Regions from separate parts of the Embleya sp. NPDC050154 genome, predicted to be linked through region 1. Evidence: riboswitches for the same ligand, from Rfam matches in the RefSeq annotation. Region 1 holds a riboswitch; each other region holds the start of a gene.
What was found. A riboswitch is a leader RNA that binds a small molecule or an ion and turns the genes downstream of it on or off. The one in region 1 is predicted to bind cyclic di-AMP.

Region 2: it holds a riboswitch for cyclic di-AMP, as region 1 does, so the genes downstream of both, ACIBSV_RS34105 (NlpC/P60 family protein) here and ACIBSV_RS00450 (transglycosylase family protein) in region 1, are expected to answer to the same signal.
Region 3: it holds a riboswitch for cyclic di-AMP, as region 1 does, so the genes downstream of both, ACIBSV_RS16935 (transglycosylase family protein) here and ACIBSV_RS00450 (transglycosylase family protein) in region 1, are expected to answer to the same signal.

What each region holds. Positions count from the first base shown of each region.
Region 1 is NZ_JBITJP010000001.1:104,929-115,359, reverse strand. Features, by position in the region: gene ACIBSV_RS00490 (MFS transporter) at 1-270, opposite strand, end outside; gene ACIBSV_RS00485 (TetR/AcrR family transcriptional regulator) at 428-1,120, opposite strand; gene ACIBSV_RS00480 (aldo/keto reductase) at 1,309-2,298, opposite strand; gene ACIBSV_RS00475 (PLP-dependent aminotransferase family protein) at 2,398-3,822, opposite strand; gene ACIBSV_RS00470 (hypothetical protein) at 3,967-4,833, shown strand; gene ACIBSV_RS00465 (hypothetical protein) at 5,093-6,313, shown strand; gene ACIBSV_RS00460 (DUF1203 domain-containing protein) at 6,382-6,876, shown strand; gene ACIBSV_RS00455 (hypothetical protein) at 7,065-7,703, shown strand; cyclic di-AMP (ydaO/yuaA leader) riboswitch at 8,011-8,244, shown strand; gene ACIBSV_RS00450 (transglycosylase family protein) at 8,277-9,506, shown strand; gene ACIBSV_RS00445 (glycerophosphodiester phosphodiesterase family protein) at 9,660-10,431, opposite strand, start outside.
Region 2 is NZ_JBITJP010000019.1:210,057-220,487, reverse strand. Features, by position in the region: gene pcrA (DNA helicase PcrA) at 1-313, opposite strand, end outside; gene ACIBSV_RS34115 (PIG-L deacetylase family protein) at 471-1,190, shown strand; gene ACIBSV_RS34110 (hypothetical protein) at 1,251-1,607, opposite strand; cyclic di-AMP (ydaO/yuaA leader) riboswitch at 1,952-2,089, shown strand; gene ACIBSV_RS34105 (NlpC/P60 family protein) at 2,099-3,184, shown strand; gene ACIBSV_RS34100 (LuxR C-terminal-related transcriptional regulator) at 3,282-3,959, opposite strand; gene ACIBSV_RS34095 (PspC domain-containing protein) at 3,956-5,218, opposite strand; gene ACIBSV_RS34090 (PspC domain-containing protein) at 5,352-6,629, shown strand; gene ACIBSV_RS34085 (hypothetical protein) at 6,706-7,224, shown strand; gene ACIBSV_RS34080 (glutathione S-transferase family protein) at 7,287-8,204, opposite strand; gene ACIBSV_RS34075 (peptidoglycan DD-metalloendopeptidase family protein) at 8,275-9,969, opposite strand; gene ACIBSV_RS34070 (esterase/lipase family protein) at 10,059-10,431, opposite strand, start outside.
Region 3 is NZ_JBITJP010000007.1:81,379-91,809, forward strand. Features, by position in the region: gene ACIBSV_RS16900 ((2Fe-2S)-binding protein) at 1-70, opposite strand, end outside; gene ACIBSV_RS16905 (FAD binding domain-containing protein) at 67-951, opposite strand; gene ACIBSV_RS16910 (helix-turn-helix domain-containing protein) at 1,223-2,842, shown strand; gene ACIBSV_RS16915 (SDR family NAD(P)-dependent oxidoreductase) at 3,059-3,844, opposite strand; gene ACIBSV_RS16920 (Tm-1-like ATP-binding domain-containing protein) at 4,002-5,246, shown strand; gene ACIBSV_RS16925 (phosphoenolpyruvate hydrolase family protein) at 5,248-6,072, shown strand; gene ACIBSV_RS16930 (EthD family reductase) at 6,216-6,551, shown strand; cyclic di-AMP (ydaO/yuaA leader) riboswitch at 6,748-6,939, shown strand; gene ACIBSV_RS16935 (transglycosylase family protein) at 7,045-7,683, shown strand; gene ACIBSV_RS16940 (nucleobase:cation symporter-2 family protein) at 7,805-9,160, opposite strand; gene ACIBSV_RS16945 (DUF6421 family protein) at 9,673-10,431, shown strand, end outside.

The DNA.
Region 1 (10,431 bases):
CAGGCCGACGATGAAGGTGCGGCGTCGACCCCACAGGTCGGCGATCCGGCCGCCGAAGAGCAGCAGCCCACCGAACGCGAGGGCGTACGCGGTGATCACCCATTGCCGGTTGCCGTCGGAGATGCCCAGGTCGGTCTGGGCGGACGGCAGCGCGATGTTCACGATGGTGCCGTCGAGGACGACCATCAACTGGGCGATGGCGATGAACAGGAGCGCTTTCCAGCGCCTGGGATCGGGCACGGTGGTCTTGGGCGGGGCGGTTGCAGACATGGGGGTACTCACTTGGGGGGTGCGATGCGACGACGGACGTCGCGAGGGTGGACGGTGCTCCCTCGCCCGCGCGGAAACGGCGGGGCGACGGTGAGGTGTTCGTGGTCGTTACGCGGTCACGAGGTGCTGCGAAGGTTCGGGAAGTCGGTGGGGCGCGTCAGTGCCCGGAAGGCCGCCCCTCGTGTTCGGCGGCAAGCCGTTCGATGTCCCCCAGTGCCACGGCGGTGCCGGACAGCGGGGTGGGGTCGGGGGTGCTCAGACCGTCGAGCAGCACGTCCAGGTGACGGTGCACGAACCGGTCGTTCACCACGCAGCCGCCCATCCCGGGCAGCGGTCGGGTGAGCTGGGTGATCGCCATCAGCAGATCGCCCGAGCCGACGTCGGTACGCAGCCGGCCCTCGGTACGAGAGCGCTCCATCAGCGTCTCGACCAAGTGCTCCAACCGTGCCCGGGCGGCGACCATCTCGGGGTGCGTCTTGTCCACTCCGGCGGACATGAGCGTGCACAGAGCCCCGATCCGCTCCTCCGTCGCGCCGTGCGCGAAGCGCCGCAGGGCCGTGAAGGCCTCCGGCTCCTCGGCCAGGGCCAGCTCGCCCCGCTCGGTGATCCGTTCCAGGACGGAGAGGATCACCCGCTGCGCGAGCTCGTTGCGGTCGGCGAAGTGGCGGTACAGGGTCGCGTTGCCGACTCCCGCGCGGCGGGCGACCTCGTCGAACGGCACCTCGGCGCCGTGCTCGACGAACATCTCGCGTGCCGCGGCGATGATCCGCTCGCGGTTTCGCCGGGCGTCCGCACGAAGTCGCGGGCCACGGTCCTCGGCGACGTCGGTGGCAATGACGGTGCTGCCCATGATCCGGCTCCTTCCTGTCGGTACCCGAGCGATAACCGGGGAGTGATTCCCCGATTGTTGATTCGCTGGGTTAAACGGACAGGAAGTCCCCGGATATTTCGATCGATGATGTGACCTGGGTCACATCTCATTCCACCCGCTTGCGACCGGGTGACGGTGGGCCCGGCACCCGGTCGGCGACCGGCCCGCTACCAGGCGAAAGACTCCGGCGCGGGTCCCGGGCCGGGGAAGATCCGGTCCAGTTCGGCGAGTGTCTCCGGGCTCAACTCGACGCTCGTGGCCCGCAGCGCCGAGTCCAATTGGTCTCGTGTGCGCGGGCCCACGATCGGGCCGGTCACCCCGGGGCGGGTGAGCAGCCAGGCCAGCGCGACCTCCCCCGGCGGCGTACCGATCTTGCCGCACAGGTCCTCATACGCCTGGATCTGCTCGCGCCGCTCGGCCACCTCGCCCGCCGCCCGGTCCCCGGCGGAGCGGTGCCGACCGCCCGCGCGCTCCTTCTCCAGCACCCCGCCCAGTACGCCGCCGTGCAGCGGCGACCACGGGATGACCCCGAGGCCGTAGGCCCGCGCCGCCGGCAGCACCTCGGCCTCGGCGGCCCGCTCGGCCAGGTTGTACAGGCACTGCTCGCTGACCAGACCCAGCGAGGATCGGCGGGCCGCCGCCTCCTGGGCCTGCGCGATGTGCCAGCCGGCGAAGTTCGACGACCCGACGTAGAGCACCTTGCCCTGCGTGACCAGCAGGTCCATCGCCTGCCAGATCTCCTCCCACGGGACCCGGCGATCGATGTGGTGCATCTGGTAGACGTCGATGTGGTCGGTGCCCAGGCGGCGCAGGCTGTCCTCGCAGGCCCGGCGGATGTGCCGGGCGCTGAGCCCGCCCGAGTTGGGCCAGTCGCCCCAACTGCCGTAGACCTTCGTGGCCAGCACGACCCGTTCGCGCCGGTCGCCCCCGGCCAGCCAGCGGCCGACGAGTTCCTCGGTGTCCCCCCGGGCGCCGGCGCCGGTCAGTTGGGAGCGCCCGTACACGTTCGCGGTGTCGAACAGGTTGATGCCCGCGTCGAGCGCGGCGTCCATGATCTCGCCACTGTCGCGTTCGTCGGTGGCGGGCCCGAAGTTCATCGTGCCGAGCACGATGCGACCCACGGTCAGGCCGGTGCGGCCCAGTTCGGTGTACGGCATGGCGGAGGCGGAAGAGGTCATGTCCTTGTCGCTGCCCGGCCCGAGCAGGCCGGAACCCATGGGATTCACCACGCCGGCCGACGAAGGGGTCGGTGCCCGTCAGCGACTCGCCGCCAGTCGACGGGTGTGCTCCTCCCACGCGGCGGTCAGCCGGTCGACGGCCGACTCGAGGGTGGCCGCCGACTCGGCGAAGGACAACCGCACGCCGCGATGGTGTCGGCCGTCCACGCACGCGTCGGCGCCGGGCAGGACCAGCACGCCGTACCGCGCGGCCAGGTGCGCGAACGTCGTACTGTCCGCGACCGGCAGGTCCGCCCACACCGACAGCCCGGCCTGCGGCGCCTGCACCCGCCAGGCCGGCAACTGACCGGCCAGCAGGTCCAGCAGCAGATCGCGGCGCTCGGTCAGTGCTCGACGCAGTTCCTCCTGCCAGTGCGCGTCGGCGGCTCGCAGCAGGCGGGCGGCGAGCACCTGCGCGGGTACGCTCGCCGCCGCGCCGGTCGCGCGGGTCCGGGTCAGCCGGCCGCGCAGCGTGTCCGGCGCGCGCAGCCAGCCCACCCGCAGGCCGGCCCAGAACATCTTGGACAGCGAGCCGAACGCGATCACCGTGTCGTCGTCGGCCGCGGCCGGCGGTACGGGAGGGGCACGGTCCGGTCCCAGGCCCAGTCCGGCCTGGGTCAGGTCCTCCACCAGCACCGCGTCCCGGGCGCGCCGCACCGTGAGCAGGGCGCGGCGGCGGAGCTCGGCCAGCGGAGCGCCGGTCGGGTCGTGCGCGGCCGAGGCGGCCAGGATCACCGGTGCGTGCAGCCGGGCGGCGGCCCGGTCCACGGCGGCCACGTCCAGACCCAGGGCGTCCACACCGACACCGATCGGCCGACCCCCGGCCGCCGTCACCGCCGCGGCCAGGCCGGGCGTGCCCGGGCAGCCGGTCAGGACCGCCCGTCCCGGTGACACCAGCGCCGCGAGCACCAGGGACAGCGCGTGCCGGGCACCGGCGGTGACGATCAACCGGTCGGGTGTGGTCGGCAGGCCCAGGTGCGTGGTGAGGTGGTCGGCCAAGGCCGCGCGCAGTTCGGGCAGGCCGCCCGGGGGCAGGCCGTGCCCGTCGTCCTGGGACAACACGAACGCGCCGTCCGCGGGCGGCAGATGCCCGGTCCCGGCGGGTACCGACAGGGACAGGTCGAGCACGTCGGCGTCGGCGACCAGGCGCCGCCGGACCGGGGCCGCGACCGGGGTGGGCGGATGCGTCCACCCGGGCCGGGGACACACGAACGTGCCCGCGCCCTGGCGCCGCTCCACCAGGCCGGCCTCGGCGAGCGTCTCGTAGCCGCGCACGACGGTGCCGCGGCCGACCCCCAGGGCGTGCGCCAACGGGCGCTCGGCGGGCAGCCGCGCGCCCGGGCCGGCGAGGCCGCGCTCGATCGCCTCGGCCAGCGACTCGGCGATCCGTCGATGGCGCGGTCCCGCGCGGGTGTGCCAGTCCTCCAGCGCGACGCGTACCCACCAGCTCGGATCCTGGTCCATTCACCCAGATTGGCACTGTCCCGGGAGTGGGACAACGGGCAGGCTCGTCGACGGGGCCGGCTCGTGGCTCGTGGTTCGTGGCCTGCCACGCCCGATCGTCGACCGCCGCCCCCGCTCCCCGTCGCCCGGTGAAAGGTGCCCATCGTGTCGGCCGCTCCCGCCCCCACCCTCGCCAGACGCTTCTGGGAGGCGATCGAACCCGTCCACGCCGTCGTGTACTTCGCGCCGGAACCGGCCGAGGCGGCCCGCGCGCTCGGGCTGATCGGGTGGTGGATGGGCTACTTCGCGGGTCGGCTCGCCCCGCTCGGCGCGGTCCGCGCCCCCGAGGCGAGCGCGCTGTGCTTCGCGTTCGCACCCGGCCGGGTGGCCCGTGCGCTGCCCGACGCGTGGGCGTACACGACGCCGGAGAAGATGCTCGACACCCGGATCGGCGCGGTCGAGACGGCGCTGGCCCGAAGCCTGCCGGCGGTGGGCGAACGGCACCTGGAGGACCTGGTCGACCTGCTGGAACGCGCGGTCGAGGGCTGCGGGTACGAAGGACGCGCGCTCGCCGCGGCGTGGGCGGGTGTGCGGCGCCCGGACGGGGTGGCCGGCCGGTTGTGGTTGGCGAGTACGGTCCTGCGCGAACACCGCGGCGACGGCCATGTGATCGCGGTCGCGCACGCCGGCCTGACCGGCATCGAGGCGGGCCTGACCCACGCCGCCACCGGCAACGTCCCGCGCGAACTGCTGCAGAGCACCCGGGGCTGGAGCGACGCGCAGTGGGAACAGGCGCGCCGCCGCCTGGTCGCCAAGGGCCTGCTGGACCGCGACTCGCGACTGACCAGGAGCGGCGGGGCGCTGCGCCGCGACGTGGAACACGCCACCGATCGACTCGCCGCCGACCCCGTCACGCTACTGGGCGAGGCCGGGGTCGAGGAGGCCATCCGGCTGGCCGCGCCGCTGGGCCGACACCTCGTGGACAGCGGCCTGATCCCGGTACCCAACCCGATCGGGGCACCCCGCCCATGACCACGCACCCCTATTCCCGGACCGCGTCGAACCCGCGCATTGGAACGGGACGGGCCGATCGCCGGGAGGCATCACCGCCGAGTGGAACGGTTCCGTACCCGAGCGCGTCCGTAGCAGGGGGAGTCGACGCAGATCTCCCGGGCCGCGACCCGGGTCGCCGGCCCGGACACCCGTCCGCGGTCATGTGCGGCCCGCCGGCCACGACCGAGCGGTTCGCCGGCCCCCGACCCGGGCCCGAGAGCCACGACACAGGGGGGAGATCCGTATCGCCATCGCCGAACCGGGGCGGATTGCCGAGGAGAGCACCGCGCCAGGCCCGGACGAGCCCGCGGAGGTCGGTGCACACGCTGCGGCTGAGGGCGGGGTCGGCGACGCCGCCGAGCGCGACGCTCCCGCGGCGGAGCCCGACGTCCCCCCGCCACCGCGTGGGGGCCGGCTGCGGCGACGGTGGCGGTCGTGGAGTCGCCGGCGGCGGATCACCGTGATCCTGCTGATCCTGGTGAGTCTGCCGCTGCTGCCGGTGGGCGCGGCCGCGCTGGCGCTGCGGCTGGAGTACGCGGGCGATCCGTCGGACCAGGCCCGCACCCGCGGCCGGGACGCGATCTGGCTCGGCCACGCGTGGGTGGACGGACGCAAGGGGGCGGCCGAACTGGCCGCACTGGCACAGCGGTTGCGGGGCACCGGCATCCACGACCTGTACGTGCACGCCGGGCCCCTGGAACACGACGGCACGCTGCCGCCCTCCGCCCACCCCGGGGCGCGGCAACTGGTGGACGCGGTCCACCGCGAACTGCCCGGCGTACGGGTGCAGGCCTGGCTCGGCGACATCGTCTCGCACGGCGGGCCCGGGCTGCGGCTGGAGCGCCCGCCGGTGCGCGCGGCGATCACCGCGTCGGCCGCGCAGATCCTGGACGCCGGCTTCGAGGGCGTGCACCTCGATCTGGAACCGGTGTGGTCCGGGAACGAGGACTTCCTGACCGTGCTCACCGCCACCCACGCGCTGACCCGTGCGCGCGGCGTCCCGCTGTCGGTCGCCGCCGCGCAGATCGATCCGCTGCCGTCCCTGCACAGCGTCTTCCAAGCGCTGCGCGATCACCCCAAGTGGTGGTCGCAGCGATACTTCGGCCAGGTCGCGCGGCGGGTCGACCAGATCGCGCTGATGTCCTATGACACCGCGATGCCGCTGGAGTCGCTGTACGGCGGCTACGTCGCGCAGCAGACCGAGCTCGCCCTGGAGGCGACGCCGGCCGGGGTCGACCTGCTGATGGGCCTGCCCGCCTACTACGCGAACAGTTGGGGTCATCACGGCTCGGCCGAGACGGTCGCGGCGGCGGTGCGCGGTGTCCGCCTGGGCCTGACCAGACACGACCCGCGCCGACCGAACTTCGGCGTCGCACTGTACGTCGACTTCGCCGCGACCGACACGGACTGGGCGTCCTACCGCCGGGATTGGTGTCGTCTCGACGGTCGAGCCGGGTGAGGCCGGGTGCCGAACGAGGTGTCCGATTGCCGCCGGCACCGTGTCCCGGCCGCGTCCACGCTGGAGGCATGACCACCACCGCGGATACCCGCACCTTCGTCGTCCGAGCGATCCCCGCCGAGCTCCTCGCCTCGGTCCGGGCCACCGGCCTGGACGTCTCCGGCCACCCGGTCGAATCGCACACGGCCGGCGGCGGCGAACCGTTGCGCTGCTGCCTGCGCGACGCCGAGCCGGGCGAGCGGCTCATGTTGTTCGGCTACGAACCGCCGCTCCCGGCGAGCCCGTACCGCGAGATCGGCCCGGTCTTCGCGCACGCCGACGCCTGCCCCGGCCCGAGCACCGACGCCTACCCGCCCCAGTGGCGGGCCCGGCCCCAGGTCTTTCGCGCCTACGACGCCCGGGGACGGATCCACCCCACCTCACGCCTCCACGACACCGACAACCCCGAGCCCGCCCTCGCCGAGATCCTCGCCGACCCCGAGGTGACCGAGATCCACTGCCGCAACATCACCTACGGCTGCTACATGTCCACCATCGTCCGCCCGTCCACCCCCGACCGCTGATCCCACGACCGGATCCCCGGTGGCGCTCGCCCCCGGCGCCGGGGGCGAGCGCCCGGCGCCGGCGCGTCCACCGGGGCGGCGACACCGTCGCGCCGGTCTCGGCCACGCCCGGGACGATCACCGTGTCGGGCCGGATTCCGTACCGGCCCGCGCGCGGGCGGCTCCGAGCCGATCGCTACCGTACGCGGATGGACAACGCAGTCGTGCGGAGCCCGTCGGCCCAGGTCGCGGCGCACACCGCCGCTCCCGGTCCGGGCCGTGTCCGGGGCGCCGCCCAGGTGGTCACCGACATCCTCCAGCCGCGCAACACCATCCTTGCCGGACTGTCCGGTTTCGGTGCGCTCGTCGCCCACTCGTGGACCGGCGCCGGATGGGGTCTGTTCGCGGCACTGTGCGCGGGCATCGTTCCGGCCGGGTACATCGAGTGGGAGCGTCGCCGCGGTACCTGGGGCGACCGGCACGTGGTGGACCGCCGGCAGCGTCCGCGCATCTTCGCGGTGATCCTGGCCTCGATCGGCATCGGCGCGGCGGTCATGCTCGGCGCCGGCGCGCCGTCCCGGCTGGTGTTCGCGATGTTCGCGCTGTGGGGCATGACGGTGGTGCTGCTGGTGGTGAACGCGGCGTGGAAGATCAGCGTCGACTGCGCGGTCGCGTCCGGCATCGTCGCGTTGCTCGCCGTCGCGGGCGGACCGTGGTGGTCGACCGGTTATCTCGCGGTCGGCGTCGTGTGCTGGTCGCGTGTCGCACTGCGTCACCACACCGTCGCGCAAGCCGTGGCTGGTGCGCTCTTGGGCGCCGCCACCGGGGCATCTCTGGTTTTCGGCTGACCGATAGCGGTACATATCGGGCGGCCATCGACCCTCTCTATGGCGCACGTCACATGCCGGGTACCGATGGTCAGGAGGTCGTACGCACCGTAAACCGTCTTTTCACGATTCCTGCCCTGAGTAATCGAATACCCACTATATGTCATCGATTCGGGCACAATGCGTACGCTTCTCGGGACTTTAGGTCCCGATATTCCACCCTTCCGCCCTGATTCTTCTGTTTCGGCGAAACGTGATGTTTGGATCCGAGTCGAGGGTGTGCGTAGTTTGGTGCTTCGCCACACCGGTCCGGTGCTCGGCGAAATGGTCTCCCGGTTCGCCGAATCCTGCCGCCGGAGCGAGGCCACGGTACGAAACCCGAAAGGCAGGAGCGGGGGAACCAAGTGGAATGCCGTCCCGGGCGTCCGTGACACGGACGCCCATGACGACGGCTTGGGGTGAAGCCGTGCCCGTCCCTTCCTCAGGAGGGCCGAACACGGCCGGGCGAGACTCTCCAGCCCGAATCCGACAGCTCACTTCGTAGGCGTGGGAGAAGGAAAAATCTTCGTGCAGTCGTTCATCACCCCTGCCCGCATGCCCAAGAAGACGCGTCTCGCGCTGACCCTCGGCATGGCCGGCGCGATCGTCGCCGCCCCGCTGGTCACCGGTCTCGCCACCGCCAACGCCGCCTCCGTCTCCACCTGGGACAAGGTCGCCATGCTCGAGAGCTCGGGCAACTGGCACATCAACACCGGCAACGGTTTCTACGGTGGTCTGCAGTTCACCATCAGCACCTGGAACGAGTTCGGCGGTCAGCAGTACGCCCCGCGTGCCGACCTGGCCACCAAGGACCAGCAGATCGCCATCGCCGAGAAGGTTCTCGCCGTACAGGGTCCCGGCGCCTGGCCGAACACCTCCGGCCCGGCGGGCCTGACCAAGGGCAGCGCCGCGCCGGCCGTCTCGCCCGGCACCAAGTCCACGGTCAAGGTCACCCCGAAGGCCGCCGAGAAGCCGGCCGAGTCCGCTCCGGCCCCGAAGATCGAGGTCGTCCCGGCGGCCGCCGCGAAGTCCGCGTCGACCAGCACCTCGTACTCCGTGGTCAAGGGCGACACGCTCTCCAAGATCGCCGCCGCCAAGGATGTCGAGGGCGGCTGGCACAAGCTGTACGCCGACAACCGCTCGGTGATCGGTGGCAACCCGAACGTCATCCAGATCGGTCAGAAGCTCTCGCTCTCCGGTAAGGCCTCGGCCTCGACCGAGTCCGGCAGCACCAAGACCGAGACCGCTCCGGCCGCGCCGAAGACCGAGACCAAGACCACGGCGTCCGTGAAGGTCGCGCCGAAGGTCGAGGTCAAGGAGAAGGCCCCGGTCGCGGCCAAGGAGTCCTCGGCCAAGGCCGAGTCCACCACGGCCAACGCGTCCGGTTACGTCGCTCCCGTGAAGGGCGGCCTGGGCACCGCGTTCGGCACCGGCGGCAAGCTGTGGTCCAGCGGCAGCCACACCGGCCAGGACTTCGTGGCCGCCACCGGCACCTCGGTGAAGGCGATCACCTCGGGCACCGTGGTCAAGGCCGGCAACGGCGGCGCCTACGGCAACGAGATCGTGATCAAGCACGCGGACGGCAAGTACTCGCAGTACGCCCACCTGTCCAGCATCGGCGTGCGTGTCGGCGCCACGGTGAGCACCGGTCAGCAGATCGGCCTCTCCGGCGCGACCGGCAACGTGACCGGCCCGCACCTGCACTTCGAGATCCGCACCACGCCGAACTACGGCAGCGGCATCAACCCGGTCACCTACCTGCGCGCGCACGGCGTCAACCTCTGAGCCGAGCGTCATCAGGCGGTAACCACACCGCGATAGCCACACCAACGCGGTAGCCGTACCAGGGCCGGGCCCGTCGACCGAGTGTCGACGGGCCCGGCCCTTTTCGGCGTCCCCACCCCTGCGGACGCCGAAGTCTCCGGCGGATCGCGCCGATCAGCCGCGCGCCGGGTAGCGCTTGGGCAGCGACAGCCCACGTGCGGCCATCAACTCCCGCAGCCGGTCAGGGTAGTCGGTGATCAGACCGTCCACGCCGTCGTCCATCAGCTTGGCCATGGTCGCCGGGTCGTCGACGGTCCACGGCACGACCTTGATGCCCGACGCGTGTGCCCGGGCGACCATGTCGCGGGTCACGTAGGGACGGTAGTTCGGGTCGGTGACCTTGCCGTCCTGCGGGAAGCCGTGCACGGGCGAGAACGTGCCGGCGCCGAACGAGGAGATCGCGCGCAGCGGATCGCCGTCGAAGTCGTCGATGTCCAGGCCGCCCAGCCAGGGCGAGGCGCCGGGCTTGCCGACCTGGAGGAAGTCGTAGTTGGTCAACGCGACCAGGGGCAGGCGCGGTTCGACCTGCCGCATGCGCTTGAGCGCGCCCCAGTCGAAGCTCTGCACGGTGACCTGGCGCAACAGCCCGGCCCGGCGCACCTCGCGCGCCACGACCTGTACGAACTGCTCGCGCGGCGCGGTCTCCTGCGGCGCGCCGGCCTCGACCTTGGTCTCCACGTTGAGCTTCACGCCGCGCGCGTGCCGGCGGTTGACCAGGTCGAACACCTCGGTGAGCAGCGGCATTCGGGCTCCGGGCGAGGTGGTCTGCGCGGGGAAGCCGGGGAACTGCCGCGATCCGCAGTCCAGCGTGCGGACCTGCGCCAGGCTGAGCGTGTTGACGTACTTGCCGACGTAGGGGAACTCCGGGTCGCCGGCGCGTACCGGC
Region 2 (10,431 bases), on a different contig from region 1:
CGCCGGCCACGATGAGCAGCGGGGACCCCTCGTGCACGACCGCGGCGCGCTGCTGCGGGTTCATTCCGTCCAGCAGCCGCGCCGGATCCACGACCGGGCGCGGCGCGCCGTTGCGGTAGTAGGCGTCGCGCGGTTCGGGCGGCGGTGCGTACTGCCCTTCGTACAGGTCGTCCGGATAGTCCTCCGGAAGGCCGTACACGTGGTTCTCGTCCGGCTCGGGCGGCAGCGGGATGTCGTCCGCGGGGCTCGTGGGGGACTTCTTGGCCGCGGTCTCGAAACCGGGCAGGGGGATGTCGTCGAAGAGGCTGCTCATCGTTCCCCGAGTCTAGGTGGGTAACAAGCGAGTCGTGCTCGGCCCTTTGTACAGAGCGGAGATCATTGCGCCGACGACGGGTTTTCGCCGCCGGCATCACGTCGATCGGGATCGGTGGATCACCGGTCGGGGATCGATCCGATCAAGGGAGTACATCGTGCTGGACGATCGTGACGTGGAACGGGTGCTGGTGTTGGCCGCGCACCCGGACGACATCGACTACGGGGCGGCGGGGACGGTGGCGACCTGGACCGAGGCCGGCATCGAGGTGAGCTATTGCCTGGTCACCGACGGGGACGCGGGCGGCTTCGACCCGGCGGTGCCGCGATCCGAGATCGGCGGGATCCGGCGGGCCGAGCAGACCGCGGCGGCGGCGCACGTGGGGGTGAAGCGGCTCCACTGGCTCGGCTACCCGGACGGGCGGTTGGCCGCGACCCTCGAACTGCGGCGCGACATCACCCGGGTGATTCGGCAGGTGCGGCCGCAGCGCATGGTGATCCCCAGCCCCGAGCGGGACTGGACGCGGCTCGCGCCCAGCCATCCGGATCATCTGGAGGCGGGCGAGGCGGCGATGCGGGCGATCTACCCGGACGCCCGGAACCCCTTCGCGCACCCCGAGCTGTTGGACGCGGAGGGACTGCGGGAGTGGACCGTGCCGGAGACGTGGTTGTCGCCGACGGGGGATCCGGACCACGCGGTCGAGGTGAGCGCGGTGTTCGAGCGCAAGATGGCGGCGCTGTTGTCGCACGCGAGTCAGACGAGTCATCTGTCCGGGCTGCGCGAGGAGGTCACCGGGATGCTCGGCCGCAATGCCCTGCGGTTCGGTCTGGGCGCGGGGCGGATGGCCGAGGTGTTCCGGGTGGTGGACACCGCCTAGCGCATTCGGCGAGAGATCGAGGACGCGCCTGGGCGGTGAGCCGGCGGGCCCGGCGCCGGCTCAGGTCCACATGACGGCGATGGCGATGTTCGCCACGGTCAGCAGGCCGATCGCGCCGAGGACCTTCGGGGAGACCCGGTCCGCGGCGCGATTGCCCCAGACCAGCAGCAGGATCGCCAGCAGGATCACCAGCTTGGTGCCGATCTTGGCGTTGTCCACGTCCTGGTCCAGGCCCGCCTGGACCACCCCGACCAGCGCCAGACCGGTGACGAGCATGGTCAGCGCACCGTGCGTCATCGCGGGCACGATCCGCACGTCGCCGGTGCGCAGCCCGGACATCTGGGTGAGGAAGCCGCCGAGCAGGGACGCAATGCCCACGATGTGCAGGACCAGCAGGATCTGCCGCAGAACGTCCACGTCGTACAACTCCTCGTCGGCTCCTCGCGCGGCGCCCGGGACGCCGTCGTCGTTGCGGGTCGCAGCTTAGCCGGCGGCCGATAAGGGACCTTCCGGTTGGTCATACGCCGGCAATATGCGCCAAACGGCTCAAGATCGACTTTCGGGAATCCGGGCGCTTTTCCCGTGATACGGGGAGAAGGAAACGGTGACCTTGGTAAAGTTTTGGCAATGCAGAGGCCAATGGTGATGGTCGTGACACGCCTGTGACTAGTGTTCTGCGACAGGCGATCGGCTCGACGTCGGCCACCCGGTCGACACGATCGCCTCCGCCGAATTCGGGGACGCGTTTCGGTGACGGTGGGTGACCACCGTCGTCGCGACGAGAAGCCGGAACCGGGGACCCTCGCAGTCCCTGGGGTGAATCGGTGCTCCGGCACCGTAGGGCGCCTTCTTCCGCCCGAACCCGTCAGCTAACCCGGTAGGCGGCCGAGGAAGGAGACCCGCCACCAGTGGCGTCCCAACGTCGACCCGGGCAGCACCGCAAGCCCAAGCCGCGCACCGCCGTCCGTACCGCAGCGACCGTCGTCACGGCCGCGGCGACGATGACCGGCGTGATGACCTTCGCCGGCACCGCGAGCGCGGATCCCGCGCAGTCGTTCCAGCAGACCAAGGAACGCGTCAACCAACTGCACAGCGACGTGATCAAGGCCACCGACGCCGCCAACGGCGTCGAGGAGCAGATCACCAAGCAGCAGGGCACCGCGAACCAGACGCAGGCCCGGATCGCCGAGGAACAGGCCGCGCTGAACGCCCTGCGCGACCAGATCGGTGTCCTGGCGGCCAACCAGTACCGCAGCGGCGGCCTGCCGCCGTCGCTCTCGCTCGCGCTCAGCGGCGACCCCGAGGGTTACCTGCAGAAGTCGCAGATGATGTCCCAGCTCGACGGCCAGCAGGCCGCCAAGCTGAAGCAGATCGCGGCGCAGGCCCGAGTTCTCCAGCAGGACCGCACCGAGGCCTCCTCGCAGCTCGCGGAACTGGAGAAGCTGCGGACCGAGCTGAACAAGAACAAGGCCGACATCCAGGCCAAGCTCTCCGAGGCCCAGCGGCTGCTGAACACGCTCACCGAGCAGCAGAAGAAGGAAGTCCTCGACTCGGACGAGCACGCGGGCGACACCTCGCGTACGCCCGACCGCAGCTCGCGGGACAAGGAGAAGGACACCGCGCCGGCGACCAACATCCCGGCCTCCGGCCGGGCCCAGGCCGCGATCAGCTACGCGTTGGCGCAGATCGGCAAGCCGTACGTCTCCGGCGCCGAGGGCCCCGGCTCGTTCGACTGCTCCGGCCTGACCCAGGCGTCCTGGAAGGCGGCGAACGTCTCGCTCAGCCGCACCACCTGGACCCAGATCAACGACGGTCCCAAGATCGCCAAGAGCGCCCTCCAGCCGGGCGACCTGGTGTTCTACTACTCGGACAACCGGCACGTGGGCATGTACATCGGCAACGGCCAGATCGTGCACGCCCCGCGTCCGGGCAAGACCGTGACCAAGGCGCCGCTGGACTCGATGCCGTTCCTCGCGGCCATTCGACCCGGCTAGGCCCACGGGACACCGGCGACACGTCGACGGCGCCCGTCCTCGGATTCGTTCCGAGGACGGGCGCCGTCGTGTGTGCCGGGGTATACCGCCGGTCCGGTCAGACCAGCCGGCGGTCGGTCGCCCAGCGGGTCAGCTCGTGCCGGTTGGAGAGCTGCAACTTGCGCAGTACGGCGGACACATGGGTCTCCACCGTCTTGACCGAGATGACCAGCCGCCGGGCGATCTCCTTGTACGCGTAGCCGCGCGCGATCAGCCGCAGCACCTCGCGCTCGCGCTGGGTGAGTCGGTCCAGGTCCTCGTCGATCGGCGGCACGTCGGTGGCCGCGAACGCGTCCAGCACGAAGCCCGCCAGACGCGGCGAGAACACCGCGTCGCCCTCGCCGACCCGGCCGATCGCGCGGATCAGCTCGTCGCCGGTGATCGACTTGGTCACATAGCCCCGGGCGCCGCCGCGGATCACCCCGATCACGTCCTCGGCCGCGTCCGAGACGGACAGCGCCAAAAAGCGCACGGCCGGGATCAACGACGCGCACTGGCGCAGCACCTCGACCCCGCCGCCGCCGGGCAGGTGCACATCGAGCAGGACCACCTCGGGACGGGTCTCGGTGACCACGGCCACCGCGCTCGCGACGTCGTCGGCCTCGCCGACCACCTCGACCGCCTCACCGATCTCGGCGCGCACGCCGGTCCGGAACATCCGGTGGTCGTCGACCAGGACCACCCGGGTACGCGGCGCGTCCTCGGGGTGCTCGGTGCTCGTCTCGGTGGCGTTCACGTGTTCGTCCTTCCCACAGCGGCCCGGCCGGCCTCGGCTCGGCGCATCTCCAGCTCGACCTCGGTGCCCTCGCCGGGTTCGCTGCGGATGTTCGCGGCGCCCCCGTTGCGGCGCATGCGCCCCAGCACGGACTCTCGCACACCGAGTCGGTCGGCGGGCACCGCGTCCGGGTCGAAGCCGGGTCCGCGGTCCCGCACGAAGACGGTGACCGTGTCCTCGTCGGCCTCGCCGAACACCGAGATCGCCGCGCCGCCCGCGTACTTCGCCGCGTTGACCATCGCCTCGCGCGCGGCGGCCAGCAGAGCGGCCAGCTTGTCGTCCACCGGGCAGTCGCCCACGGACACCACCTCGATCGACACGCCGTGCGCGTCCTCGACCTCGGCGGCGGTCGAGCGCAGCGCGGCGGCGAAGGTGCGATCCGGTTCCTCGCCGTCGGGGCGGTACAACCACGCGCGCAGCTCGCGCTCCTGCGCGCGGGCCAGCCGGGCCACCTCGCGCGGGTCGTCGACCTGACGCTGGATCAGCGTCAGCGTGTGCAGCACCGAGTCGTGCACGTGCGCGGCCACCTCGGCCCGCTCTTGGGCCCGGATCCGGGCCCGACGCTCGGCGCCCAGCTCGCGGGTCTGTCGCAGCAGATACGGGCCGAAGATGACCAGCAGCCCGACCAGGAGCAGCCCGGCCCCGCGCATCGCGGCCAGCGCGTCGCCGAGGCCGCCCCGGCCGAACGAGAAGAACACCAGACCGGCCAGCACCAGCGTGGCGCCGACGAAGGTGCGCAGCGCGCCGGCCACCCGGCTGCGCCCGTCCAGCGAGAACCACCGGTTGCGCTGCGACTCGTCCGCCTGGCGCCACAGCAGGATCACCCCGGGGCCGGCCACCAGCAGCGGCCAGATCCAGTCCCCGACCTTGCTTCCGCTCGTGGTCGCGCCCACGCCGGTGAGCATGGTCGCGGCGATCAGCACGATGATCAGGGCGAGTGCCTGATGCCGCTCCCGACCACGTTCGCGCGGTGGCGGGGTCGTGGCCCCCGCGCCCTGCGGTACGAAGATCCAAAAGGCCGCGTAGAGCGCGATCCCCAGACCCGCGAAGAACGCGAGCGCGACGAAGGCGACCCGCAGCAGCAGCACCTCGACACCGAGGTGCTCGGACAGACCACGCGCGACGCCGCCGGCGAACCGGTGGGAGGCGGCGCGCCGGAGCCGCGGGGTCGGCGGCACGGGCCGGACGGGCGCGGCGGGCGGGGGGTGGACGGCGGTCACACGACCGATCGTCACACGCCGGCAAGCCCCGACGCATCAGGGCTCGACCCTGATTCGCCCTCAGGGTCGAACCAGGGGCGGGCCAGGGCGGAGCCCGATGGGAACGGGGCGGCGGGAGCGCCACGATGGACCCATGAACGACGACATGAAACCCGGTATCTCGGCCGGCGACCGGGCCGGCGACGTCCCGGGCGGCCCTCCGGGGTCGTCCGCGGCGCCCACGACGACGCTTCGCCCGCAGCTCCTGCGCAGCACCGAGGACCGGATGGTCTCGGGTGTGTGCGGCGGCCTCGGCGAGCACTTCGGCCTCGACCCCGTGATCTTCCGCATCGTGTTCGCGGTGCTGTCGCTCTTCGGCGGGGTGGGCGTACTGGTGTACAGCCTGGGCTGGCTGTTCATCCCGGCCCGGGGCGAGGAACAGCCGCTGCTGCGGCGGATCCTCTCCAGGAAGTTCGACCACGGGGCATTGGCCGCCGCCGCGGTCGCCGTCATGGGGGTCGCCTTGTTCTTCACCTACCTGGACTCGGGCTTCGGTCCGTCCATCCCGCTGCTGATGATCACCGCCGTGGTGTTGTTCATGGTGTGGTCCGACACGAAGAAGAAGCACGAGGCCGCGGTCCGCACGGCCGGGGTCGTGGCGATGACGCCGGCTCCCACCCAGGTGGACGCCCGGCCGGAGGGCGCGACGGTGCCCGGGCCGCCGATGTGGTGGCAGGTGCCGGGCTCGGGGTCCGCGGAGGAGAACCGGCCCGCCTCGGCGCCGGAGCCGGTGCGGCCCAAGCGCCCGCGCTCGTGGCTGCGGTTGGCCACGCTGTCCGCGGCCACCGCCGCCGGCGGTCTGCTGTGGATCCTGGACCACACGGGGGCCGCGGACGTGACGCTCACCGTCGCGCTCGCGATCCTGCTCGGCATCGTCGGCCTGGGGCTGCTCGCGGGCTCCTGGTTCGGCCGGGCCCGGCTGCTGATCGTGCCCGCCGTCGTGCTCACCGCGCTGCTTGCCGCGGTCACCGCGATCACCGTGCCGCTGACCGGCCCGTCGGGTGAGCGCACCTATACGCCCACCTCGGTCTCGGCGCTGCCGACCTCGTACGAGCTGGGCGTGGGCACGATGGACATCGACCTGCGTCGGCTCGACCTCGGGGCCGGCGGCAGCGCGACGGTCAAGGCCCGGATCGGCGCGGGGCGGATCCAGGTCTGGGTGCCCAAGGACGTCACGGTGGTCTTCCGGGGCGGCGCCGACGTCGGCCAGGTGCGCACTCCGGCGGGCCGGGACGACGGCTACCGACCGCGGCGCGTGGAGACCACGGCTCCGGAGGCGGGGCCGGGGCGCGGGACGATCACGCTCGACCTGAAGGTCGGCGCGGGCGAGGTCGAACTGCTGAACGGCGACGACGGCCGGGAGCCCCGATGAGCGCGCCGACGGCCGACCCGATCGGCATCCGCAGAACCCGACAGTGCACCGCGACCCGGATGGAGGGCGATTTCCGATGAGGCTGAACAGGTACCGCTTCGACCCCATGGCCCTGATCGCGGGCGCGGTCTTCACCGGCATCGCGGTCGCCTACCTGCTGCGGGCGACCGGTGCCGTGTCGGTGAGCGCGCAGTGGGTCCTGGCCACCGCGGCGATCGGGGTGGGGCTGGCCGGGCTGGCGGGGGCGCTGTGGGCGCTGCTGCCCAAGGGCGGGCCGGAGCCGGTGGCGGCGTCGATGCCGCCGATGGCTCCCACGACGACTTCGCCGGAGTCGGTCGCGTCGTTCGAGCCGGGAGCCTCGTCGGAGCCGACCGCGTCGTTCGCATCGAGCGCGTCGCTCGAGCCGCCGGTTTCGCTCGGGTCGACCGCTTCGCTCGCGGTCCACGATGTGAGCGAGGACCTCGCCGAGCCGCACGCCGACGACACGGCCGAGAACGCACCCGGGGCCCAGGCGGCGGGGGACGCGCCGGGCGAGGCCGACATCGGGGACGACCGCCCCGACCCGGAGCCGCCGACGGTGGACCTGGGCAAGTAGGCGCCGGCGGGTACGAGCGCGCGGGGGGCCGACGGCCCCCCGCGCGCTCGTCGTGTCCGCGTTCAGCCGCGTCCGTGCGGCGTGAGCCACAGCGCCGCGTCCGGCCCCTTGGGTACGACGCCGGTCGGGTTGATCATGTCGTGGGTGACGTAGTAGTGCCGCTTGATGTGGTCGAAGTCGACCGTGTCGCCGAAGCCTTCGGTCTGGAACAGGTCGCGGGCGTAGGCCCACAGGACCGGATACTCGGTCAGCTTGCGCAGGTTGGTCTTGAAGTGGCCGTGGTAGACCGCGTCGAAGCGGACCAGCGTGGTGAACAGCCGGATGTCCGCCTCGGTGATCGTGTCGCCGACCAGGTAGCGCCGCCCGGCCAGCCGCTCCTCCAGCGCGTCCAGGCGGGCGAACAGCGCGTCGAACGCGGCCTCGTAGGCCTCCTGCGTGGTCGCGAACCCGCAGCGGTACACGCCGTTGTTGACGTCCCGGAAGACGTCCGCGTTGATCGCGTCGATCTCGGCGCGCAGCGGCCGCGGGTACAGGTCCGGCGCGCCGGCGCGGTGCAGCGCGGTCCAGCGGGTGGCGAGGTCCAGGGTGATCTGCGGATAGTCGTTGGTGACCACGTGCCCGGCCCGCAGGTCGATGATCGCGGGCACGGTCACCCGGCCGGCGTAGGTCGGGTCACTGGCCCGGTAGGCGTCGGCGAGGAAGGCCAGTCCGGTGGCCGGATCGCGCCCGTCGGGGTGATTGGTGAACCGCCAGCCGGTCTCGTCCCGGATCGGGTCCACGACGGACAGCCCGAGCGCGTCCTCCAGCCCGAGCAGGCGCCGCACGATCACTGCCCGGTGCGCCCAGGGACACGCCAACGACACGACCAGCTGGTATCGGCCGGCCTCCGGGTCGGGACGTCCGGTGAACCGATTGGCCTGCCGGACGAACTCCCCGCGCTTTCCCGTCTCGGCCGCGAACTGCGGCTCGGAAGTGGTCATGCGTCCACGGTAGATCGCCGGGGCCCGGACCGGCGGGCGGCGAGCCGACGCCGGCCCGACGGGCCCGCCGTCAGGTCGGGTCGAGGCCGTTCGCGCGGAGCCAGGGGAGCGGGTTGATCGGGGCGCCGCCGCCCGGGCGCACCTCGAAGTGCAGGTGCGGACCGGTGCTGTTGCCGGTGTCGCCGCTGTAGGCGATCACGTCACCCGCCTTGACCGGGCCGGAGCGGATCTTGGCCCGGGTCAGGTGGCAGTACCAGAACTCGGTGCCGTCCTTGGCGGTCAGGATCACCATGTTGCCGTAGGCCGAGTTCACCTCGGTGCGCACCACGCCGTCCATCACCGCGAACACCGAGGTGCCCAGGTCCACCGGGAAGTCGATGCCGGTGTGGGTGTGCGCCCAGCGCGAGCCGGAGGAGCCGAAATAGGCGCTGAGGCCGCGCTGAGTGACCGGGAGGAAGTACTTGGGCCTGAGGGACTCCTTGCGCTGGCGCTCGGCTTCCTGGGCCCGCTGAGCCTCTTCCTGGGCCCGCCGGGTCTCGTCCTGACGCTCCTGGAGGGAGATCCGGGTCTGCGCGCGGCTGGCACGCTCGGCGAAGTCCTCTGCGCCGACCTGGAGATCCACCAACTGCTTGTCCATCGGCGACATCAACGGCAGGTCCTCGCCGCCCGCCACCGGGTCCGCGTCCTTGGTCTCGGCACCCGCGGTGTGCAGGCCGCCGATCGCGGCGACGGCCATCGCCGCCGCGCCCATCACCGCGAGCGGCGCGCCGGCGGTGAGCGGGAGCGCGCGTTTGCGCTTGACCTTGGCCTTGGCCGGGCTCTCCTTCGGTCGCGTGTCCGCGGCCGGCCGGTCCTGTCGCCGACTCCGCTCGTCCGGCTCGTCGGCCGCGTCGTCGTCCGGCTCGACCTCGTTGTCGGTGCGGGCCGGCACGCTGTCGCCGTGGTCACCGAGATCGAAGGCGGGCTCGATCGGCGCGGGCGTCGTGCCGTCGTCGAACAGGTCCGTCGTCGAGCGGTTGCCACCGGACCACATGTCGGCGTCGTCGCGCACCGGGACGGGGGAGAACCAGGTGTCGGACTCCCACGCGGCGGTGTCCGAAGCGGCGTACCACATACCGGTGTTCGAGCCGTTGTCCCAGGACGGGTCGACGTACGGCGCGGCCGGCGTGTCCTGGACCGCGGTGTCGGTGACCGCCCAGGCCCGGGTCTGCGCGTCGTAGGCGGCGTACCCGCCGCTGTCCGGGACCGCCGCGTAGCCGTACGTGCCCGAGGCGTCGTAACCGGTCACGGCGTCGTAGCCGCCCGAGACGGCGGCGTGCGCGCCGCTGTCGTACCCGTCCGACGACCCGCCCGGGATCGCCCGGCCGTACGCGTCGTAGCCCGGCGCCGCCGAGGCGTATCCCGAGGCGTCGTAGGCGGGTTGGTACCCGGACGCGTCGTAGCCCGAGGAGCCGTAGGCCGAGGTGTCGTGGCCGGGCGTGGCGTAGCCCGCGGGATCGTGGTTCGTACCGGCGTACGTCGCCGTCGCGTCGTAACCGTCGTACGACGGAGCCTGCGCGCTCCAACCGCCCGAGGAATCGACCGCCGGGTAACCGCCGTTCGTACCGGCCGGGTACACGTTCGCGTCGTACCCGGAGGTCTGGCCGTATCCCTGGTCGTAGCCGCCCTGGAACGAGCCGGACGGGCCGTAGGGGGAGTACGCACCCTCGGCGTCCGGGACGTAGCGACCCTGCTGATCCTCGCTCGGATAGCGAACGTCCGTCACCTACGTCGCCTTCGTCTCGGGGGCTGGTCGGAATCGGACTGTAGTGCTCTTGACGTTCGCAGGACAATCCTCGCGATGAGAACCGCAGGTCAGGCCGCCGAGCGGGTGACGAGGTCCGGCGGCGTCGAAGCCGGTCGCACGGCCGTGGGCGCGGCGTCGCGCCCGATCGGGCGCACGGTGCAGAGCAATCGGGTGATCTCCGCCGACACGGGCGCGTGCACGGTCGGTGTGACATGCCCGGCACCGGGAACCAGGACGTTCACCGCGTCCGGGTCCGGGTGGTCGATCGCGCCCGACCACAACGGCAGTACGAACGGATCCAGGCCGCCCCGGTAGGCCACGAAACGCGTCGCGCAGCCGGGCGCCGGCCCCGCCGGCGCGGCGATCGGCGCGCCGGCCGGGAGCAGTTCCCGGACCAGCGGGTGCGCGCTGAGCAACCGTGCTGTGCGGGTGCCGCCGTGC
Region 3 (10,431 bases), on a different contig from region 1:
GCAGGCTCTCGCCCTCCCATACGTCCTCCGCCTCGGTCGGGCGGCCGTTCACGGTGAATGTGACCTTCACGCGGCGGCCCTCCCGGTGGTGCGGTGGTCGTTCCAGGTCCAGATCAGCGTGCGCCGGGCCATCACGGCCAGCGCGTGTCGCCGGTACGCGGCCGAACCGCGCACGTCGTCGATCGGCGCCGCGGCCTGCGCGACCAGTTCGCCGAAGCGCTTGGCGGTGGCCACGGGCAACTCGGCGCCGGAGGTCCACAGACCGGTGTCCTCGAGCTCGGCGCGGATGAACGCCTCGGCCTCGGTCGCCCGCCGCGGGGTGGGTGCGGCCGAACCGATCCCGGTGCGCACGTCGCGGGCGCGCGGATGCAGCGCGACCGCGAACGAGCAGACCGCGATCACCATCGCGTTGCGGGTGCCGATCTTGGCGAACTGCTGCGGCCCGGTCGCGGACGGGATGTGGACCGCCCGGATTAGTTCGTCCGGCTCCAGCGCGTTGCGCTTGACCCCGAGATAGAAGTCGTCGATCGGGATCAGCCGGGTGCCGCGCACCGAGGCCGCCTCGACGGTCGCCCCGGACGCGAGCAGCGGCGGGTGCGCGTCGCCCGCGGGCGAGGCGCCACCGAGGTTGCCGCCTACCGAGCCCCGGTTGCGGATCTGTGGTGACCCGACCGTGCGCGCGCCCAGCGACAGGCCCGGAAGCCGGTCGTGCAGCGAGTCGATGATCTTCGCGTACGGCACGGAGGCGCCGAGACGCACGGTGTCGTCCTTCTCGATCTGCCAGGTGTGCAGCTCGTGGATACGGTTGAGATCCAACAGGGCTTCCGGACGATGCCGATCGAAGTTCAGTTCGACCATCACGTCGGTGCCACCGGCGATCGGGACCGCGGACGGGTGCTGCGCCTTGACGGCGAGCGCCTCCTCCCACGTCGCGGGCCGCAGGAATTCCATGACGGGTGTCTCCTTCTGCCTTGCGTATGGCCCTACCGTCCTTGTACCCGTCGCGGGGGGCGCTTCGCTTCGGGTTGTGTGGATCGGAGGGTGCGCACCAGTACACCGAGACGAGGGTCACTGTGAGTACCCACCAAAGACATGACCCAGGCGTGTCAAGCGGGCGTTGTTCCCGTACTTTTCTCCAAGTGTTCGTCCGCTCGTCGAACCGGTATGACGGATCCGCCGCGTGTGCCGAGGCCACGCAGGCTCGATCGAGAGGGGGCCGTCGATGCGATTGCGCGCGCTTCTCGGCGACGGAACAGCCGGTACCGGCATACCCGGGATCCGGCTGTTGGTGGGGCAAGGGGAGCTGGACCGGGCGGTGCGGGCCGTGATGACCACCGACCTGCACGACCCCAGCCGGTACCTGACGGCCGGGGCCCTGGTGCTGACCGGTATGGGCTGGCGCTCGGGTCCGGAGGACTCGGAGCGCTTCGTCCGGGTGCTGACCGGGGGCGGGGCCACCGCGCTGGCCGCCGGGCAGGCCGAGATCGGCGACATCCCGGCGGATCTGGTGCTGGCCTGCGAGCGGCACCACCTGCCGTTGTTCGCGGTCGAGGAGGAGCTCTCCTTCGCGCATCTGACCGAGTTCGTGATCCGCCGGATCTCCGCCGAACGGGCCGGCGACCTGACCGCGGTGGTCGACCGGCACCGGCGCCTGGTTCAGGCCGCCGCCGGCGGCGCGGGGCTGGACGGGGTGCTCGGGCTGATCGCGGCCGATATCGACATCCACTGCTGGGTGCTCTCGCTGACCGGGCGCCAGGCTGCCGCCGGCGGGCCGGACCTGGCGCCGGGGTTGCGGGTCAAGATGGCCCGCGCGCACTTCGCCGCCCGCGAGCGCAAGGCCAGGGTGCCGTTCCGCTATCGCGTGGACGGGCGCTCGTTCTCGCTGCTTCCGGTGCCCGAGGCGGGCGGCTCGGCCGACCTGGACGCGTGGGGCGACTGGTTCCTCGCGGTCGAGGACGACGTCACCGACTGGCCGGACCGCCACCAGACGCTGCTGGGCGAGTTGGTCCGGCTGGTGTCGGTGGGTCGGGATCGGGTCGAGGATCAGCGTCGGCGCACCCGACGGTTGTCCGAGGACGTGCTCAACCTGCTCGCGGCCGGTGCCGATCCGGTCGAGGTGGCCGCGCGGTTGCGTGCCGCCGAACCGGACGAATCCGGCGAGACCTGCTGGCAGTTCGCCACCGCCACCATCCCCGACCTGCCCTCACGTGACGCGCAGCGGCTGGCCCGGGTGCTGCTGGAGGAGGCGTTGGCGGATCAACCGAGCGCGGCCCTGGTGTCGGCGACCGGGCCGGGCGCGGTGGCGCTGATCCCCGGCGAGCCTCCGCAGGACCAGGAGGGCGGCGAACCCGACCCCACCACGCGGCTGCTGCGCGAGCGGCTGGCCGCGCTGGAGGGGCCCATCGCGAGCGGCGTACGCGTGCACATCGGGGTGAGCGCGCGGGTGGCCCGCGCCGACGGGCTGCGCGGCGCGCTGGAGGAGGCCTGGCACGCGGGCCGGATCGCGGCCACCAGGTCCGGCCGGGTCGAGGTGGTCGGGCATGCCGAACTCGCGTCGCACGTCGCGCTGTTGGCCGCGGTGCCGGAGGACGTGCGGCGGGCGTTCCGCGGGCGCCTGCTGGAGCCGCTGCGCGCGTACGACGCGAGCCATCAGGCCGATCTGGTCGGCACGTTGGAGGTGTTCCTGGACTGCGACGGGTCCTGGACGCGGTGCGCGGCGCGGCTGCACGTACACGTGAACACACTGCGCTATCGGATCGGCCGGATCGAGGAGTTGACCGGGCGTCAGTTGGCCCGGCTGGAGGACAAGGTGGACTTTTTCCTGGCGCTCAAGCTGCGCTGAGCGGGTCCGGGACGCCGCCGCGTGCCGGCGGTGGGCCGCGGAGAAGCGCGCGGCGCGCCCTCGACAGGCCGCGGCGCGCCCTCGACAGGCCGCGGCGCGCCCTCGACAGGCCGCGGCGCGCCCTCGACAGGCCGCGACGCGCCCTCGACAGGCCGCGACGCGCTCTCGACCGGCCCGCGCCGGGCCGACCGCGCGGCCGGTGTGCGCCGTGGTGGGTCAGCCGAAGGACACGCCCGACGTGACCGGGGTGACCGTGCCGGTGATCGCCTTGGCCCCGGGTGAGGACAGGAACGCGACCGCGTCCGCGATGTCCTCGGGCAGGGTGATCCGGCGCAGCGCCGACGACTTGGTCATCTCGGCGCGCACCTCGGCCTCGGGTACCTGTCGGCGGGCCGCGATGTCGGCGATGTACGCGGCCAGCTTGGCGTTCTCGGTGTAGCCCGCGACCACCACGTTCACCCGCACGCCGTCCGGCCCGACCTCCTTGGCCAGCACGCCGGAGGCGACCTCCATCGCGGCCTTGGTCGCCGCGTACGCGCCCAGGTTCACCAGCTTCGCGCGCGGCGCCTCCGAGCTGATCTGCACGATCGAGCCCCCGCCGACCGCGCGCATGTACGGCAGCGCGGCGCGCGAGACGGCCAGTACGCCCAGCACGTTGATCTCGAACGCCCGCCGGAACTCCGCCGGATCCAGGTCCTCCAGCCGCCCCGAGGGGTTGTAGGTGGCGACGTTGACCACCACGTCGACCCGGCCCAACTCCCGGGCCGCGGTGTCCACCAGCGCCCGGCACTCGGCCTGGTCGGCCAGATCGGTGGGTATCGCGAGCACCCGACGGCCGATCAGCCCGCCGATCTCCTCGGCGAGTCGGCGCAGCGGCTCGGGTCGGCGCGCGGCCAGCGCCAGATCCGCGCCGTCCCGGGCCAGGGCGATCGCGCAGGCGCGCCCGATGCCGTCGCCGGCTCCCGCGACGATTGCGACCCGTGCGTCCGGTTCCTCCGCCATCGATACCTCCGTGACGTGCCAAAACTTCGTAACTCGCCACCCGTCCTACCGCACGGTGCTTTCAATCGCCATGATCATCCGGTTGGGTTACTGTGCGCGGCCGTTTGCCGCCGAAGAGTCAACCCGGCCAGCCGTACCGACACCACCGGAGGCACCGATGCCCACCGTCGTACTGATCGGAACGCTCGACACCAAGGGATCCGAATACGCGTGGCTGGCCTACCGGCTGCGGGCTCGGGGAGCCGAGGTGGTCCTGATGAACGTGGGTGTGCTGGGCGAGTCGCTCGCCCAGGCCGACGTGCAGGCATCGGACGTCGCGGCGGCGGCCGGCACCGATCTGGCCGACCTGCGCACCCGCGCGGACCGGGGCGCGGCCACCGCCGCGATGGCCGAGGGCGCCGCGTCCATCCTGCGTGAGTTGTTCGACCAGGGCCGGGTGGACGGTGTGCTCGCGATGGGCGGCTCGGGCGGGTCGGCGATCGCCTCCTACGCGATGCGCGCGCTGCCGGTCGGTGTACCCAAGCTGCTGGTCTCCACGATGGCCGCGGGCGACGTGTCGCCCTACGTCGGCGCGGTGGACGTCACGATGATGTACAGCGTCGTGGACATCGCCGGGATAAACCGGCTCTCCGAGCGGATCCTGGGCAACGCGGCGGACGCGATCGCGGGCATGGCGGGCGGCTACGCCGAGGATCGCGCGGCGGTGGCGGGGGTGAGCGGCGAGGGCCGTCCGCTGGTCGCCGCGTCGATGTTCGGGGTGACCACGCCGGCCGTGGACGCCGCGCGCGAGCGGCTCACCGAGCTGGGCTACGAGGTGCTGGTCTTCCACGCCACGGGCGCCGGCGGCACCTCGATGGAGAACCTGGCCGAGGCGGGCTTCCTGGCCGGGATCCTCGACCTGACCACCACCGAGCTGGCCGACGACCTGGTGGGCGGGGTGCTGAGCGCGGGCCCCGAACGGCTGACCGCGGCCGGGCGGATGGGGCTGCCGCAGGTGGTCAGCGTGGGTGCGCTGGACATGGTCAACTTCGGCCCGCGCGACACCGTGCCCGAGCGGTTCGAGGAGCGGAAGCTGTACGTGCACAACCCGACGGTGACGCTGATGCGCACCACGCCGGCGGAGAACGCCGAGCTGGGTCGGCGGATCGCCGCGAAACTGATCGCCGCGACCGGTCCCACCGCCCTCTACCTGCCACTGCGCGGGGTCTCGGCGATCGACGTCGAGGGCGCGCCCTTCTACGATTCCGTCGCCGACAAGGCGCTGTTCGACGAGTTGCGGTCCGGACTCGCGGGCAGTGCCGTCGAGTTGCACGAGGCGGCGACGGACATCAACGATCCGGCGTTCGCCACGGCGGCGGCGGATCGACTGCACGAGATGATCACGAAGGGACGTGTGGACTGAGATGGACGGACGCGAGGCGCGGGGCCGACTGCACAGGACGGTCGGGCAGGGCGGCGTCGTGATCGGCGCGGGCGCGGGCACCGGATTGTCGGCCAAGTGCGCCGAGGCCGGCGGCGTGGACCTGATCATCATCTACAACTCCGGCCGCTACCGGATGGCCGGCCGCGGCTCGCTGGCCGGGCTGCTGCCGTACGGCGACGCCAACGCGATCGTGGTCGAGATGGCCGGCGAGGTGCTGCCGGTGGTGCACGGTACTCCGGTGCTGGCCGGGGTGTGCGGCACGGATCCGTTCCGGATCATGCCGCACTTCCTGGACCAGCTCGCCGCGATGGGCTTCGCGGGCGTGCAGAACTTCCCCACGGTCGGCCTGTTCGACGGTGTCTTCCGGCAGAACCTGGAGGAGACCGGCATGGGCTACGACCTGGAGGTGGAGATGATCCGGCTGGCCGCCGAGCGCGGCCTGCTCACCGCGCCCTACGTCTTCGACCCGGAGCAGGCCCGCGCGATGGCCGCGGCCGGCGCGGACGTCCTGGTCCCGCACCTGGGGCTGACCACCAAGGGCAGCATCGGCGCGAGCACCGCGGTCTCGCTCGACGAGGCGGTGGAGCGGGTGCAGCGCATGCGCGACGCGGCGGCGGAGGTGAACCCGGACGTGCTGGTGCTGTGTCACGGCGGGCCGATCGCCGAGCCCGAGGATGCCGCGTACGTGCTGGCGCACACCACCGGCGTGGTGGGCTTCTTCGGCGCCTCCAGCATGGAACGGCTGCCGACCGAGACGGCCATCACCGAGCAGGCGCGGGCGTTCAAGGCGATCGGAGCCCGGTAGGCGCCGCGCCGTACGAATCCGGGCAGCACGTGCCGGGCGCCGGGCGGTACCGGTGGGACGCACAGGGCGTCCCACGTCGGAGGCGGGAAGCACAGGGCGCCACCGGCAGGAGACACATCCACCACGACCGCGAGGAGTCGCGTGTGTACAAGCTGACCGTGCTGTATGGCCACCCCGAGGACCCGGCGGCGTTCGACGCCTATTACTGGGAGAAGCACGTCCCGCTCGCCCGCACGATGCCGGGATTGACCGGCTGGACCATCGGCAAGTGCGATCCGGACCCCTCCGGCGCGCAGCCGCCCTATTACCTGGTGGTCGGGTTGTACGCGCCGACTCGCGCGGGTCTCCAGGCGACCCTGGATTCGCCCGAGGGCCGGGCCACGGTGGCCGATGTCGCCAATTTCGCGACCGGCGGCGCGACGTTCCTTTGGGACGAGGAGCGGGTAGTCGTACCTGTGGAGCTGCCCGCGACGGAATAGCCCGACGGTGAAGCACGGGTGACCACGCGGCCGCGCACCGTGGACGCCGGCGCCGTGACCTGCGAGGATGGCGACATATCGGGCAAATCGGTGTTATTCCTGCTTATGGGGCACCTCACAAAGCGCCCGAAATGTTTGCCAACCCGGCGGCCCGGTGCGTAGCTTCGTGGTTGTTCGCACAAGCGGACTCCCCGGGCGGTACGCCGAATCCTGCCGCCGCCCGAGGGAAGCAGTCGATATCGACTGGCGGCAGGAGCGGGGGAACCAAGTGAGTGCCGGCATCGGCAATGTCGATGCCGTGGGGTGAAGTCATGCCTGTTTTCAGGCGAGGCCGGGCCAATCGTCCGAACCCGACAGCTAACTTCGTAGGCGCCCGACGAGGTAATCAATGACCTTCCGTGCCATCACCGCTCCCGTTCGCTCGCTCTCTCGTGGCCGTCGCGCCGGCATCGCCGTCGCCGCCGGTGCGGGTCTCGTCCTTCCCCTCGTGGGCATGGCGGGCAGCGCGAACGCGGCGTCCTCGTCCACGTGGGACGCGGTCGCGCAGTGCGAGAGCACCGGGAATTGGAGCATCAACACGGGCAACGGCTTCTCCGGCGGTCTGCAGTTCACCCCGAGCACCTGGAACGCCTTCGGCGGCGGCGAGTACGCGGCCAGTGCCGCGCAGGCGAGCAAGGCACAGCAGATCGCGGTCGCCGAGCGCGTGCTGGCCGCGCAGGGCCCCGGCGCCTGGCCGGTCTGTTCGCAGAAGGCCGGTCTGGCCAAGGGCGGCAACGCGTCCGCCACGGCCGAGTCCTCGACCACCGGCAAGACCAAGGCCCAGGACGCGCCGAAGGCCGCGGCCAAGGCCGAGTCGGCGACCGAGACCGCACCGCGCAACTCCGGCGCCGATGCGCCGAAGGTCCGGGTGCAGCCGAAGCAGGACGTCGCTGCGCAGGACGCGTCGAAGTCGGCCGCGAGCAAGCAGGCTTCGGGCTCCGGCAGCTACACCGTCAAGGCCGGTGACACGCTCTCCTCCGTCGCCGCCAAGCTCGGCGTCAAGGGTGGCTACCAGGCCCTGTACAGCGCCAACTCGGGTGTCATCGGTGACAACCCGAACGTGATCAGCGTGGGCACCAAGCTCTCCGTCTGACACACGAACGGCAACACGTGGGCCCCGTCGAGTACTTCGGCGGGGCCCACGCCCATGTCCGGTCGGTGGTGATCGAAACGGGATGTCGATTGGCCGTGTTGCCGTTCGCTTCGTCGATCGATCAGGCCCGGCTGGGCAGTTCGGCGGGTTCGGTGGACCGGGTGGGGGCGGGGATAGCCGGTTCGTCGGCCGCTTCGCCGGACGCGGATCCGGTGTGGTTGAGCAGCAGGTTGAGTACGACCGCGATGATCGAGCCGGCCGAGATGCCGGACTCGGCGATCATCGCGACCTTGTCCGGGAACGCGTGGTAGAAGTCCGGGAACGCGATCGGGAAGACGCCGAAGGCCAGGGCCACCGCCACGATCAGCGCGTTGGGTCCGGTGTCGAGGTCGGCCTTGCCCAGGGTGCGGATGCCGGCCACCGCGACGGTGCCGAACAGCACCACGCCGGCGCCGCCGAGGACCGGCTGCGGGACGAGCGCGACCAGGCCGCCGACGATCGGCATCAAGCCCATCAGGACCAGGAATCCGCCGCACACCGCGACCACGAACCGGCTGCGGATGCGGGTCAGCGCGACCAGGCCGATGTTCTGTGCGAAGGCCGTGCACGCGAAGCCGTTGAACACCCCGCCGAGCGCGGTGGCCAGGCCGTCGGCGCGCAGGCCGCCGGCTATCGTCCGGTCGTCGGCGGGTTTGTCCACCACCTCGCCCAGCGCGATGATGTCGGCCGTCGACTCGGTCATGCAGACGATCATCACCACGAGCATGGACACGGTCACCGACACGTCGAACTGCGGCGCGCCGAAGGCGAACGGCTGCGGGACCTCGAAGACGGCCAGGTCGCCCAGGGCGCCGCCGTCCACCTTGTCGAACGGGATGGCCAGCAGGGTGCCGAAGAGCAGGCCGAGCAGGATCGCGATGCGCTGCAGGAAACCGGTCAGCACCCGGTGCAGGACCAGGATCGCGACCAGCGTCGCCGCGGCGAGCCCGAGGTTGGTCGTCGAGCCGTAGTCGGCCGCCTTGCTGTCGCCGCCCTGCGACCAGTTCCCGGCGACCGGCAGCAGGGACACCCCGATCAAGGTGATCACCGTGCCGCTGACCACCGGCGGGAAGAAGCGGATCAGTCGACAGAAGACCGGCGCGAGCAGGAAGCAGAACACGCCCGAGACGATCGTCGCGCCGAAGATCACCGGCAGTGTCGCGTCCTGCTTGGCCGCGGCCACCGCCAGGATCGGCGAGACCACCGCGAAGGTGACGCCGTTGACGAACGGCAGTCGGGAGCCGATCCGCCAGAAGCCGAGCGTCTGCAGCAGCGTGGCGAGCCCGGCGATCAACAGGCTCGCCCCCAGCAGCGTGGTCAGCTCCGCGGTGGACAGGCCCAGCGCCCCGCCGATGATCAGCGGTGGCGCGGCGACCCCGGCGTACATCGTGGCCACGTGTTGCAGGGCGCCGGCCAGCATGCGCCCCGGCGGCAGCATCTCGTCCACGGGGTGCACGGGCGACGCCCCGGTCCCCGGTGACGCCCCGGCGGTGGCATCGCCCGGCGATCGTGCCGCGCCCGCGGTCTTCCTGGTGGTTCTCCAGCCCATGATCGGCGCCTCCACATCGGATGCCGTCGTAGGACGGCCCGGCCCATTGGACGTACTGGATCGCAGGATCGGGCAGTGGGAGTGGATGCGGATCCGGGGCGTTCCCCTGCCGAGTATTTCGCTATGCGGAATCAATATTCCGTTGATCAGAAGGAGACTGTAGGGACGGGCCGGATCGGCGGTCAATAGGCACAGGCGTCGGCGGTTCGGGCCGGTCACATCTTGTGGCTTCCTCCGAACGCGGCGTCGATCTTCGGAAGGCGGCTGGATGGCATTCTCAACTTATTCGGGCAAAACGTACCAGCGACGATAAGATTGCGTTTGGAACGCCCTTGCGGCGTTAAATTCTTTTGACATAGGTTCTTCTGACCGTGGTTCCTGCTTTCTCCTGAGAGGGTTCCATGTCGAACATGACCCGCGTAGCCGTCCGTACCGCCGTAGACCACCCGCTGTGGCCCGTGCTCAAGGAAGCCGTCGCCGACCTGCGTCCGTTGCAGGCCAAGGACGGTTCGATCGAGCCGTCCGAGCACGCGTCCGCCCGGGCGCTGGTCGCCGACATCACGTCGGCGGTCACCGGGCTCGCACCGCTGTTCCCGCACGACGAGGCGTACCTGGAAGCGGTCGTCGCCGACTTCGCCCGCTGGGCGGCGGATGGCTTCGGCCGTCCCGACTTCCTGGACTCGCTCGTCGCGTTCCGCCCGGAGCAGGCTCGGCGCGACGGTCTGGAGCACCTGGTGGTGTTCCCGATGACCACCCAGAACGGCAATCCCAACCGCAACGTCGAGGCCGTGCTGCTGCGGGTGGTGTGGCCGCAGTGGCTGGCCGCGCTGGAGGCCGAGCGCTACGACAACGCGATGTTCGTGCCGGTCGCGTTCGTCGACTTCACCGCCGGCTACGACACCGACTCGGCGGTGCTCTTCCCGGAGACGGTGGCCGTGCGCGAGGTGCCCAGGTTCACCTGGGGTGGCATCTTCTGCGACCGCGAGGCGGCCCGCTTCCGTCGGGTCGCGGCTGCCGCCGCACACAGCCTCGATCTCGAACTTCCGTCGGAAGCAGCGGAGTTGGTGGAGAACCAGCAGCTCGCGCAGGACGCCTTCGTGTTGTGGGACCTGATTCACGACCGCACCCACATGCGCGGCCACATGCCGTTCGACCCGTTC